4 regions of the Bacillus bruguierae genome follow, and region 3 is predicted to be linked to each of the others. Evidence: riboswitches for the same ligand, from Rfam matches in the RefSeq annotation. Region 3 holds a riboswitch; each other region holds the start of a gene.
The links. Region 3 has a riboswitch for thiamine pyrophosphate ahead of thiT (energy-coupled thiamine transporter ThiT). Riboswitches for the same ligand answer to the same signal wherever they lie in the genome.
Positions count from the first base shown of each region.

Region 1 (3,359 bases), on a different contig from region 3:
ATCGGTCCTACTCCTAAATAATCCGCACCATTTTCAATCGCAAAACAAGCTTCTTCTATTGTATGAGCGGATACACCAATGATTTTATCCCCCATTTTCCCGCGTACGCTCTGAATATTTTCATCATCTTGTCCAACATGAACACCATCGGCATCTAACGCTAGTGCTAACTCCACATCATCATTTACGATAAATGGAACATTGTATTCTTTGCACAAAGATTGCAACTGTCTTGCAAATGCATATCGGTTTTCCCCTGTTAACGCTCCGTCACCTTTTTCACGATACTGAAAAAGTGTAACTCCGCCATCCAGTGCTTCTTTCATAACTTGTAATGGGTCTTTGCGGCAATTGTTACTGCCCATAATAAAATACACTTGTAGTAATTCAGACATGTGTTGTTTATCGATACGTGCCATTTCTCTCACCCCTCCTTAACGAACTTCTTCAACATTCCCATACTGTTCAACGTCTTCTGCAGTAACATTTGCTAACTGATTCAAAAGTTCAATTTGGAAACTTCCCGGCCCTTGTTCAACTGTTTTACTTGCGACAATTTCTGCCGCTACACCGTAAAATGTTACCGCCGCAACTGCTGCTTTTACATAATCTTTTTCAACTGCGATAAATGCTCCGATAACAGATGTTAACAAACAACCCGTTCCTGTTACTTTTGTTAAAATAGGATGACCGTTACGAAGAATGAAAGTTCTTTCCCCATCTGTTATCACGTCTTCTTTTCCAGTAATAACAATAATTGTATTTAGCTGCTCTGCTGCTTGTTTCGCAACTGACACAACATCACCATTTCCTCCCCCTGCATCAACACCTTTAATCTCCCATTTCTCATCAATCACATTTGCTATTTCTGCGGCATTACCACGGATAATCGCTAGCTTTACTTCACTTGGAATATGCCTTGCCACTTCTGTTCGGTACGAAGTTGCCCCGGCACCGACAGGATCAAAGACAATTGGTACGTTGTGCATATTTGCTGACTTTCCAGCAATAAGCATCGCCTCTACTTCTTCTTGGCGAAGTGTTCCCATATTTAAAACGAGCGCTCCCGCAATACTTGCCATTTCAGCTACTTCTTCTTTCGCATATGCCATCACAGGTGATGCCCCTAATGCTAGTAATCCATTAGCAGTAAAGTTTGTCACCACCACATTTGTAATATTATGGACGAGCGGATTTCTTTCACGTACTGTTTCAATTACTTGTGCAATTTCTTTCATTTTCATATGTATCTCTCCTTTTTTATAACGGGAGATATAGCAAAAAAGACACTTTTGCGCATGCAAAGTGTCTTCATAATGTGCGTTCACACTCTCCCTACGCTGGCATTACCCAACAGGTTCAAATGGTCAACGACGGATTAGCCGTACTCTCAGTTTGCATCCGCAAACCCCCATGTGTTTTCTTATTCATCTACTTCCGTAGTCTACTCCGATTCTATTGAAATAACAAGTTCTTCTTAACTATGTAAATACAAACTGAAAAAAATAAAAAAACTCTTTTTTTAGGTGGGCGAGAGTTTCTGGCCATGTATAGAAGCGGTCATGGCCTATACATGCCACGAGCAACGTTTAAAACAAAGGGAGAAAGCGAGTGCTGGGTATATTTTATTTTCTTTGCTGAAATTTACATAAAGAAAAAACATAAAAACACCTTTCTTTTTAAGTGGATGAGAGCAACTAGCTATGTATAGAAGCGATCATGGCCTTTTTCTGCCTTTAAAACAAAAGGAGAAAGCAAGTGCAGGTCATTTCTAAAACTAATTCAAAATGTAATGCTTATATTTAATAACAACTGATTCAAATCTTTGGAATAACTGAATCTAAAAGGGATGTATGCTATAGTTAACTTACGGAAATTGAAAGGATGTTTGAAATATGGCAAAAAGTGTTGTAATTGCTGAGAAACCTTCTGTTGCACGTGATATTGCACGTGTATTGAAGTGCGATAAAAAGGGAAATGGTTACCTTGAAGGCAGTAAATATATTGTTACGTGGGCTTTAGGGCATCTCGTTACATTAGCAGATCCAGAAAGTTATGATGTAAAGTATAAAACGTGGAATTTAGAAGATCTTCCAATGCTGCCGGAACGTTTAAAATTAACAGTGATTAAACAAACCGGCAAGCAATTTAATGCTGTGAAAAGTCAACTGACTCGAAATGATGTAAATGAAATCATCGTAGCTACAGACGCAGGACGCGAAGGTGAATTAGTAGCTCGTTGGATTATTGATAAAGTTAGAGTTAATAAACCTATTAAACGTCTTTGGATTTCATCTGTTACCGATAAAGCAATCAAAGACGGCTTTGCAAATTTGAAGCCTGGTAAAGCATACGACAATTTATATGCTTCAGCTGTTGCACGTTCGGAAGCAGATTGGTATATCGGTCTTAACGCAACACGTGCATTAACTACAAGGTTCAATGCACAACTAAACTGCGGTCGTGTCCAAACACCTACTGTCGCGATCATCGCAAGTCGTGAGGACGAAATTAAAAACTTCAAAGCACAAACATACTACGGCATTGAAGCGCAAACAACAGATAGATTAAAACTAACTTGGCAAGATGCGAAAGGCAATAGCCGCAGCTTTGATAAAGAAAAAATTGATGTGATTGTGAAAAAACTAGGAAACCAAAATGCTACTGTAGTGGAAATTGAAAAAAAACCTAAGAAGTCGTTTGCTCCTGGTCTTTATGACTTAACAGAGCTACAACGTGATGCAAATAAAATTTTTGGCTATTCTGCAAAAGAAACGTTAAATATTATGCAGAAACTGTACGAACAGCACAAAGTATTAACATATCCGCGTACAGATTCACGTTATATCTCATCTGACATCGTTGGAACACTTTCAGAACGTCTAAAAGCTTGCGGAGTAGGTGAGTATCGTTCTTTAGCTAATAAAGTCTTAACGAAACCAATTAAAGTTTCCAAATCTTTTGTTGATGATAGTAAAGTAAGTGATCACCATGCCATCATTCCAACAGAAAGCTATGTAAACTTCTCTGCATTCACAGATAAAGAACGCAAAATTTACGACTTAGTTGTTAAACGTTTCTTAGCAGTTTTATTCCCTGCTTTCGAATATGAACAACTAACGTTACGTGCCAAGATCGGTGATGAAAACTTCGTCGCACGCGGCAAAACAATTGTGAATTCTGGCTGGAAAGAAGTTTATGAAAATCGCTTTGAAGATGACGATGCAGTAGATGATTTAAAAGAACAACTTTTACCTCGCATCGAAAAAGGCGATACATTAAATGTGAAACTAATTGCAGGAACGTCAGGTCAAACAAAGCCACCTGCACGCTTTAATGAAGCGACATTACTTTCAGCA
Region 1 is NZ_JBAWSX010000007.1:118,746-122,104, forward strand. Features, by position in the region: gene thiE (thiamine phosphate synthase) at 1-419, opposite strand, end outside; gene thiM (hydroxyethylthiazole kinase) at 435-1,244, opposite strand; TPP riboswitch at 1,316-1,425, opposite strand; gene WAZ07_RS13650 (DNA topoisomerase III) at 1,896-3,359, shown strand, end outside.
Region 1: another riboswitch for thiamine pyrophosphate. It lies ahead of thiM (hydroxyethylthiazole kinase); the one in region 3 lies ahead of thiT (energy-coupled thiamine transporter ThiT).

Region 2 (3,359 bases), on a different contig from region 3:
TTTCCTGTTGCTGCAATATCTACGCCATAGTGCATTTCTCCCCAGCGTATATCAAATTCCGAGCTGATTTTTCCTTGAGCAGGATATTTAAATACAGCTGGAATAGATGGTGTAGCTTTCTGTTTTGGTTGCTGCTGTTGTTGTCTTTGTGTTATACAATGCTGTGCGACATAGCCATATCCTGATCCGTAGCGAATTTTATACCATGTTCCCATATTTTCAACGACTTGTATTTGTGTCCCATTGGTTAAAGAACCGATAATAGCTGTATTTGTTCCTGCTCCGCTACGTACTTTTAATGTCGGAGTGGCAACATAGTAAGAACTTCCACCTTGCACAGTAATTCCTTTAACTAATGGCTGATCGGCGTTAGATAAAAATTCTTTCTTTACATAGCCGCTTGTTCCATTTTGTATAACTTTATACCATCCCTCTTGTTCTTCTTGAACAGTAACAAATTTTCCATTTGGTAATACAGTAACAATTTCAGATTGTGTATTTGGTTCAGAGCGAACGTTTACTGCATCCGCATTTACGATATATTGATTTCCACTATCGTGTGGTTTTGTTAAAGAAATTGCTTCTTTTTTTACATAGCCAGTTTTATTGTGAACGTGAACTTTATACCATTCATTTGTTGTTTCAAGAATTGTAATGGGAGTGCCACGCGTAATGCTGTCAATAACATAATCTGTCCCATTAGGACTATTGTACATTTGTAATGTTTTCGTTTTTACATAACCAATTTTTGTTTTTGATGTTTGCTCTGCTGTTACGGTATGTATATTAGATTCTGCTATAGAGGGGAGCATAGAAGCAACTGCTACAGTAGTTGCTGTTATTGTTGCGACTTTTAAATTCATATATTCATAGACCTCCTTATGTAATCAATTATTATGATTAAAATCATAATGTAAAGATATTGAGTTTGTAATATATTCGTTGATTAAAAACAAATGAATGCTTTTTCTCTATATATACAAGTTAAAAAATTGACATAAACACTCCTTTCTTTTTAGGGAGAGCATTTGGCCGTGCATAGAAACGGTCAGGGCCTTTTCCTACTACACGCAAGGTAGAAGACAAAAGGATAAAGCAAGTAGCGGTCATGTTATATTCTGCATAGTAGCGACTTATATGTCGGAAAATTTAAATGGATATAGATTATAAAGCTATATAATAAAAGGATAGCAGATTTATAGCTGTTATGGAAATAGATAGAAGAAATTCGTTTTTTTCTGAACTTACAATATGTTTTTATAATGTTTTATTTTGTTTAAACGATTAGTGTTTCACTTTATCCCACATTAACGGGCAGTAAGATCCCCACCTCAAGATTCAGAGAGAAACAAAGAAGATAGGTGGGGGATGAAGAAAACCCCCACTGACGGAAGTTTCACTTCATAAATGAAAAGAGTTGCCGATGAGATATGGCGATGGTATACTGACTATGTTAAATGAATATAATGCTAGGGGAGCTAGTGTTGCTAGCTGAGAGTAAGACCTATAGTCTTTGACCCTTGAACCTGATCTAGATGATGCTAGCGTAGGGAAGCAACTTGGACGATATAAATAACGTCCCCGTTTCTTTATGCATAGAAACGGGGATTTTTTATTGAAAATTTTATAGAACACCACTAGGGGTGCTTAAAAGCTGAGAGAGGTAAAAACCTTAACCCTTATGACCTGATCTAGGTGATGCTAGCGTAGGGAAGTGGAAACAACAAATGAGGTTTTCTTTTGTTTGCTGTGGCCACTTCTTATATAGAAGTGGTTTTTTATTTGGGAATATATATACAGGAAGGGGAAACTGAGATGACATTTTGTGAAAGACTATTTGAAAAAGTGCAACCTGTTTGGGAAAAAAGTCATAATCATCCATTTGTAACAGGTATGGGAGATGGAACGTTAGAGAAAGATAGATTTCAACATTATATTGTTCAAGATTATTTGTATTTGTTAGATTATGCAAAGTTATATGCAATCGGTGTTGTAAAAGCAACAAATCCAAAAGTGATGGCGAAGTTTGCTAAACAAATTGATGGCATTTTAAATGGGGAAATGACGATTCATAAACAATATGCAAAACGTTTAGGAATTTCTGTTGAAGACATGGAATTAGCAAAGCCGTCTGCTATGAATCTAGCATATACAAACTATATGATGTCCGTCTCACAAAACGGTACACTTGCTGAGTTAATTGCAGCATTGCTTCCATGTATGTGGAGTTATTGGGAGATTGGAAAGCGTTTGAATGCTATTTCAGGAGCACGTGATCATGAATTTTTTGGCGAGTGGATTCGAGGATACAGCTCTGAAGAATATGGGGATCTTTGTATATGGTTAATTGATTTATTTAATGAAATTACAATTGGGAAAACAGAAGAAGAACTAAATCGTTTAGAAGAAATCTTCTTATATTCCAGTCGGTTTGAATACTTATTTTGGGATATGGCATATCGTAAGGAGATGTGGGGTTTTGAGGAGCAAGAACATACTACAATTTCGTAACGTTTCTTTTCGACAAACGAATTGTTTGAAAACATTTTAAAGTAGGCGAATGGATATGAAAGCTGAGCTTCACGTTATATCAAATGGTCGTATGTCATTTGAAGAGTTAGCACATATAGCAACTGATATTGAAAGTGAAATAGATTATTTGCACATTCGTGAGCGAGAGAAAAGTACGAAAGAGTTATATGAAGGTGTGGAAAAGCTCTTATATAAGGGATTTCCTTCTTCTAAACTTGTCATCAATGATCGGATTGATATTGCAATTTTATTCAATATTAGACGTGTCCAACTTGGACATCGCAGCGTGGATGTAAAGCTTGTTAAAGAAAAATTTTCTTATTTACATGTTGGTTACTCCGTGCATTCATTTGAAGAAGCTGTATCTGCTTTTCAAAGTGGTGCAGATTCTCTTCTGTATGGGCATTTGTTTCAAACAAACTCCAAAAAGGGAGTTCCGCCAAGAGGATTAGCAGGGATTACGGAAATGGCAAACCGTTTAACAATTCCAATTACCGCTATTGGAGGGATTACTCCTAATCATACAGCAGAGGTACTCGGCACTGGGGCTACTGGCATTGCAATTATGTCCGGAATTTTAAGTGCCGTAAAACCGAATGAACAGGCAAAGTTATATAAGGAAACGATACGAAAGTGGGCGAGAAATCATGAAAAAAATATATGATGTTGCCATCGTTGGCGGCGGTGTAATCGGAAGTTCGGTTGCACATTTCCTTGCTGAAAGAGGTTATAAAGTTGCCATCATTGAAAAACAAAAGATTGCTTCTGAAGCCTCTAAAGCAGCAGCCGGATTATTAGGTGTACAGGCGGAATGGGATGAATACGAT
Region 2 is NZ_JBAWSX010000027.1:5,684-9,042, forward strand. Features, by position in the region: gene WAZ07_RS25060 (SH3 domain-containing protein) at 1-863, opposite strand, end outside; TPP riboswitch at 1,462-1,570, shown strand; TPP riboswitch at 1,630-1,730, shown strand; gene tenA (thiaminase II) at 1,816-2,511, shown strand; gene tenI (thiazole tautomerase TenI) at 2,567-3,196, shown strand; gene thiO (glycine oxidase ThiO) at 3,180-3,359, shown strand, end outside.
Region 2: another riboswitch for thiamine pyrophosphate. It lies ahead of tenA (thiaminase II); the one in region 3 lies ahead of thiT (energy-coupled thiamine transporter ThiT).

Region 3 (3,359 bases):
CTATGTGGGAAAAAGACCCCTGCAAATAATGCATATACAGGTAAACGGGCTGAACATGACATAAACGGTGTCACTAAAATCGTAAGCAGCCTCTCTTTTTCCTGTTCAATCGTTCTCGCTGCCATAACGCCTGGTACATTACAGCCAAAACCGATAATCATAGGAATAAACGCTTTTCCGTTTAGTCCAAAAAACTCCATAATACGATCCATTACAACGGCAATACGCGCCATATATCCGGAATCTTCTAGCAATGAAATGAAGAAGAACAATGCGAAAATTTGCGGAACGAATACTAATACCGCACCAACACCTGCAATGATTCCATCTGTAATGAGTGCTCGAATGAAATCAGACGCACCAATATTCGTAAGTCCTGCTGTTACCCAATCCGTAAATGGACCGCCGACAAATGCATCAAATTGATCAGATAAAGGTGTTCCAATCCACGAAAACGTAACCTGAAAAATTAAAAACATGATTCCTAAAAAGATCGGAAGTCCCAAAATTTTATGCGTAATTAATTTATCAATTCTTTCCGAAAAAGGAATGCTTCCTTCTTTTTCTTGACGAATCACACTTGTTTTCAGCTTTTCAATATACGCTGCACGTACTCCGTATATGTGCTGCTCTAGCGTAACATCTAATTCTGCTTCTAATGCAGAGCGAATTGCTACAAGTTCATTATATACATGCGACTTGGCGAGTTCTTTCTCTACCACTTCGTTATTTCCTAAAAATTGCAGCGCAAGCCACCTTGCATGCTCATCATTTTCCTGCTGCAATTTATCCATAACTCGCTGGATTCCTGTCTCTACCGCTTTACCGTATGAAAGAATAAACGGTTTCTGCTCCGCCTTATCGCTTTCATGAAGAGTAGCTAATAATTCCTCGCAACCTTTCCCACTTCTTGCTATAACAGGAATAACTGTTACACCTAATATTTCAGCTAACTTCTTGACATCAATCGTAATCCCGCGTTGTTTTGCCACATCAATCATATTTAAACCGATAGAAAGTGGTTTTCCAAACTCTAATAATTGCAATGTTAAATGCATATTACGTTCAAATTGAGAGGAGTCTACAATATTTAACATATGGTGAAATTCTTCTGTTAATAAAAATTGCGTAACAACCCCTTCATCACGGGATACAGGATTTAAATCGTATATACCTGGTAAGTCTATTAACATTCCTTGCTTACCTTTTAACTTACCAACCTTTTTTTCTACCGTTACTCCGCTCCAGTTTCCAACATATTCATAAGAACCGGTAAGCGCATTAAACAATGATGTTTTTCCCGTATTCGGATTTCCTAGTAAAGCAACCTTGTTCACGCTAATTCCACCTTTATCATTTTCGCATCACAATGACGAATAGAAATTAATTGCCCACGACATTCTAATGTACACGGACCATTAAACATTGCCTTTTGTTTTACACAAAGCTCACACCCTTCAGAAAATCCAAATGAAGCCAAGCGGCGTTTTAATAATGTATCAAGAGATTGTAAATCTTTTACACGTACTTTTTCATCTATACTCATATCAACTAAGTTCATAAATTATTCCCCCAAAAGATAACGATAATTATTATCAAAAAAATTATATCATGTTTTTTTTGGTAAAGACTATACAATTCTATGTGAATTTATTACTATTTTCGTACAATTCCAGCGTTTTTATGTTACGAAACAAAGTTATGTACAATTTGTTTGCCATTCTTTTCTAACTTCATTACAATGAAACTAACAATCTAAGAATCTCGTTGTCACAGGGGGAGCCGCGTTGCTGAGAGGGAACATTTTGTTCCGACCCTTTGAACCTGTTAGTTAATGCTAACGTAGGAATTGTGCAGACGTATATACATAAGTAGTGTTTTACAATTTGTATATCTTCATCCCCCTATGATCATGATTCTTCTTTTGTAACTTGGATGTAGGGGGATTTTCACATGCGTAACACAAATTTACAAGCAATGATAGAGGCAGCGATTCTCGCAGCATTTGCATTAGTCATCGACATTTTGCCGCTCTCTATTAAACTTCCAACAGGCGGTTCTATCTCATTTGCTATGATTCCAATTTTTATTATTGCTTACCGTTGGGGATTTAAAGCAAGTTTCTTAAGTGGTCTCGTTTGGGGATTATTACAAATTGTCGCAGCGGATGCATCTATTTTTACGCCGGTGCAAGCGTTTATTGAGTACTTCGTCGCCTTTGCTTTTATTGGTTTTGCCGGCTTATTTCATGCACCAATTCAACAAGCAATTGTCAATAAACAAAAAGCAAAAGCAATCATGTATGTCATTATCGCTGCGTTTATTGGCAGCCTAGCTCGTTATTTTTGGCACTTCATTGCCGGCTTTATTTTCTTTGGACAATATGCACCAAAAGGACAATCGGCTGTTTTATATTCCTTTATCTTTAACGGTATTACAATGATTGGTTCTTTCGCATTATGTGCGGCTTTACTTGTCGCTTTATTTACAACAGCACCGCGCTTATTTACGAAACGCGCTTAAGCCTAGAAAAAAGAGCAATACAAACTATCGATTTACCTTATAATGTTATTGTATTTTATAAAACCCTAATTAAATAAGAGGTATAAATTTGCATAATAAGCCCTGCTGATTTTAGCCTTTTTAAGTTAGATCGCTTAATAGGACAAAACAAGGTAAAGTAAATGGCACATTTACTTTACCTTGTTTAAATACCGATAGATAGTTGCTTCTGATGCTTTTAAATGCTTAGCTACTTCACTTACGCCGCCTTTAAGTAAAAATACCCCTTTATCATTAAGTTTTTTTATCACTTCCATTTTTTCATCAGGAGACATTCTCTCAGGCGGAACTTTGCATTCTAATAAAACTCCTGTAATAAGTGATGAAAGAAGACTATCCAGATTTTCTTCTAAGTTCTCAGAAAGGTCTAATTCAAGATTAGGATGAACCTTCTCTTCCTCTTCATTCATGCTAGTATTACTCATAATTATACCGTCTAACCAGTCTCTTGCTTTTATCATATTACTAATATCAATGTTTACACACAGCATTCCAATTATGCTGTCGTTTTCATCTTTAATAAAATAACTTGACGAACGAAACGTTTGATTATTTTTTGAGTTTCCTTTGTAATTGGAAATAAAATGTCTATCTATATATTTCTTTTCTTGTATAAACTTTAAAGCTAAATCTGTTAAATGGCCACCAACTTTTCTTCCACTAAGGTGTCCGTTCACAGCTTCTATTATAGATTCGTCTGGATTCGTAACATCATGCAAAACAACTTCACAATTTTCTCCAATTACTTCTGCAATGAAATGAACAAGAGGAATATACCGCTTTAACTTTTCTTTATT
Region 3 is NZ_JBAWSX010000012.1:86,248-89,606, reverse strand. Features, by position in the region: gene feoB (ferrous iron transport protein B) at 1-1,337, opposite strand, end outside; gene WAZ07_RS18530 (FeoA family protein) at 1,334-1,561, opposite strand; TPP riboswitch at 1,766-1,867, shown strand; gene thiT (energy-coupled thiamine transporter ThiT) at 1,954-2,523, shown strand; gene WAZ07_RS18520 (helix-turn-helix transcriptional regulator) at 2,694-3,359, opposite strand, start outside.

Region 4 (3,359 bases), on a different contig from region 3:
GATGTGATGTTATCCTTTTTTAAAGATGCAAATGCAGATGTATTATGTTGAATAACCGCACCAATTGATACAACTGGAATATCTTCAACCCTTGCTGTTGTTACGTTCTCTTGATAACTTACACCAAAATCAGCTTTTCCTGATGCAACCATTTGTTCAGCAGACGTATTTTCACCTGGCTGAATAATCTCTACATCTAACCCTTGTTTTTTATAGTAATCTTTCGTCTTTGCTACATATAAGCCAGTATGGTTTGTATTTGGAAACCAATCCAATACTACGGTTACTTTCTTCTCTTTACTCTCTTCTTTCTTCCCTGCTGAGCAGCCTGCAAATGTAAATAATAAAGAAGCTGCTAATAACGCTTTTAACCCTTTTTTCATTTCTCTCCATCCTTTCTGTAAACCCACGGTGCTGTTAGTCTTGCCATAAATTCAACAATAAAATACAAGAGTAGTGTCACACAGGCAATAACAGCAGCGATTCCAAACACACGAGCTGTTAAAAAAGATTTCGTCGCTCTTGTCAGCATAACGCCTAAACCTTCACTTGCCCCAAGCCATTCTCCAATAATAGCCCCCATTACGCTATATGTAACGGCAATTTTTAATCCTGAAAAAAAATATGGCAGTACTGCTGGAAACTTCACTTTTTGATAGACTTGCCACTTGCTTGCCCGCATTGTTTGCAGCAGCTTTAACATCGCTTTGTCTACCGTTTGAAAGCCTTCTAAAATACTAAGTGTAATCGGAAAGAAGCATATGAGAATCACAACCATTACTTTTGGCAGCATTCCGTAGCCAAACCAAATGATAAATAAAGGTGCTAGTACAACAATCGGAACTGTTTGTGAAATCACTAGTAACGGATTCATTAACACACGGAATAACGGAATCACATCCATAATAATTGCAATGCTCGTTCCAAGTATAATTGCAAAAAATAATCCTATGAACACTTCTTGCAAAGTCTGCATCGTATTTGGAAGTAACAAATCTTTCATTTCGATAAGTTCATGTACAATTGCAGAAGGCTTTGGCAAAATCCACGGTTCAATATGGAATATGGAAACAGCTCCTTCCCATATTGCGATGAGAAGGAACAGCCATATTGTTGTAATCGCTATGTTAGATCGCTTCTGTTTTTTCATATTCTTCACGATACTTCCACACTTTTTCATCAATCGTTACGCCTGTACTTGGACGATAGTGGATTTTAATAGAAGTAATTACTTCTTCTGCTCCATCATCTATGCAAGCTTGCTGCGCACGTTTAATAATGGCAAGAAGCTCGTCTAATTCTCCTTCCATCGTCGTTTCCATTGCCCCAACCTCATAGCGTACTCCAGATTTCTGAACAACTTCAATCGCTTTATCTACAACTGCATATACATCTTTATGCTTCGCTTGTGGTACAACTGAAAATGAAACTGTAACTTGCTGTGACACAATAAATTCCTCCTTAAATTTCGTATAAAAAGAAAAGGCTTTCCTGCCAAAAGCAGGAAAGCCTTATATACAAGTTATCATAGAATAACAATTGCTACGATTCTTGATACAACTCCCTACGCTGGCATTATCCAGATCAGGTTAAGGGTCGATGTCTTGTTACATCCTCTCAGCCATACCGGCTCCCCTGTTTCAATTCGTCTTCATTGTAGCACGGATTATTTTTATGAACAAACAAATTTATTTTTTCTTCTCAAAAATACTATCCTCAAGTTACTCTTCATGCATTTTGTACTCAACAATTGATGTAGAGAGGTGGAATTTGTATGTAGATGGATATGTTAATATCTCTTAATTTTGCATGAAAAGAAGTATCTATTCAGTTATTACTTCTCAGCTGGACTTCCAGTTATGATGATTACACTAGCTCTTGCAATTGATCAGCATCACACTACTATCCCATTTGTTGCTAGTAGTAGTATTCTTACTATTATTATCTTTACACATAAAAAAGAGATCAATGTCATAAAAAACATTGGCCTAACCAATCCTATCAGTCCGGTAACTGGCTAGCCTAGTCTCATTCGTCCTTAGCCCCTACAGCTTTGTGTCCTTATGTTTCCATAAGTTTGTCTTTCTCGATGAACGATATGAGAGTTTTATGAAAATTACACAATTCTCTGTCCACAGATTACAACCTCCAAATCAAATTAACCATTTATCCGTACATATAAATATAATATTCCAAAATAACCCTTTTGTAACATAATTTTAACAACTAGAGTAAATCATGTTTTTGATGTGTTATATAATGAAAAAAAAGCGATTTTTAGAGATTTATTATATATATCCATTTTAATTTTTCGACATAGAAGTCGCTGCTATGCAGAATACAATATGATTGCTACTTGGTTTCTATGCGCGGTTAGATGCTCTCGTTCCCTCCTAAAAAGAAAGTTTTTTTATGTCGGGTTCTTAACTTGTATATATATCACTCTACTTTCGAATCATTAAACAAGTTAAATTATTTGATAATAACAATTAATTATTATCTCGGAGGTGCTATACTATGTTCTGGCTACAGTTTATCATCTTATTACTCTGTATTTTCATCGGCGCACGCCTTGGAGGTGTTGGCCTTGGCGTAATGGGAGGCGTTGGGATGACAATCTTTGTCTTCTTCTTCCACTTACAACCAACCTCTCCCCCAATCGATGTTATGCTTATGATTTTAGCAGTTATTACAGCCGCTGGAGCCTTGCAGGCTGCTGGGGGGATGGACTATCTTGTTCATATTGCAGAAAAAGCGCTCCGCAAAAACCCGAAACGTATTACGTTCTTCGCCCCAATCGTCACTTATTTATTTACGCTTTGTGCAGGAACAGGACACGTTGCCTATTCAGTTCTTCCTGTCATTGCTGAAGTATCGCGTGAATCAGGAATTCGACCAGAGCGTCCAATGTCAATTGCTGTTATTGCATCGCAGCAAGCGATTACGGCAAGTCCAATTTCAGCAGCAACCGTTGCACTTCTCGCTATGCTTGCTGACTATAAGATTACATTATTAGATATTTTAAAAATTAGTATTCCATCTACCTTTATCGCTTGTATGTTAGCTGCTTTCGTCGTAAGCAAAATGGGGAAAGAGCTAAACGAAGATGAAGAATACTTAAAACGATTACAAGAAGGCATGATTCCAAAACTAGAAGAAAAGAAAGAGTTTACTGTCCCGAAAGGTGCAAAACTGTCTGTTATCCTCTTTTTACTTGCAACGGTTCTAGTTGTTCTTCTTGGGTCTTTTGAAGCGTTACGTCCTAGTTGGATGATAGACGGAAAACTTGTACGTCTTTCTATGCCAAACACCATTGAAATGGTTATGCTAACAATTGCAGCACTTATTATTATTTTTTG
Region 4 is NZ_JBAWSX010000007.1:114,566-117,924, forward strand. Features, by position in the region: gene WAZ07_RS13620 (ABC transporter substrate-binding protein) at 1-383, opposite strand, end outside; gene WAZ07_RS13625 (ABC transporter permease) at 380-1,180, opposite strand; gene WAZ07_RS13630 (MTH1187 family thiamine-binding protein) at 1,128-1,448, opposite strand; TPP riboswitch at 1,545-1,647, opposite strand; cyclic di-GMP riboswitch class I at 2,006-2,092, opposite strand; gene WAZ07_RS13635 (anaerobic C4-dicarboxylate transporter) at 2,518-3,359, shown strand, end outside.
Region 4: another riboswitch for thiamine pyrophosphate. It lies ahead of WAZ07_RS13630 (MTH1187 family thiamine-binding protein); the one in region 3 lies ahead of thiT (energy-coupled thiamine transporter ThiT).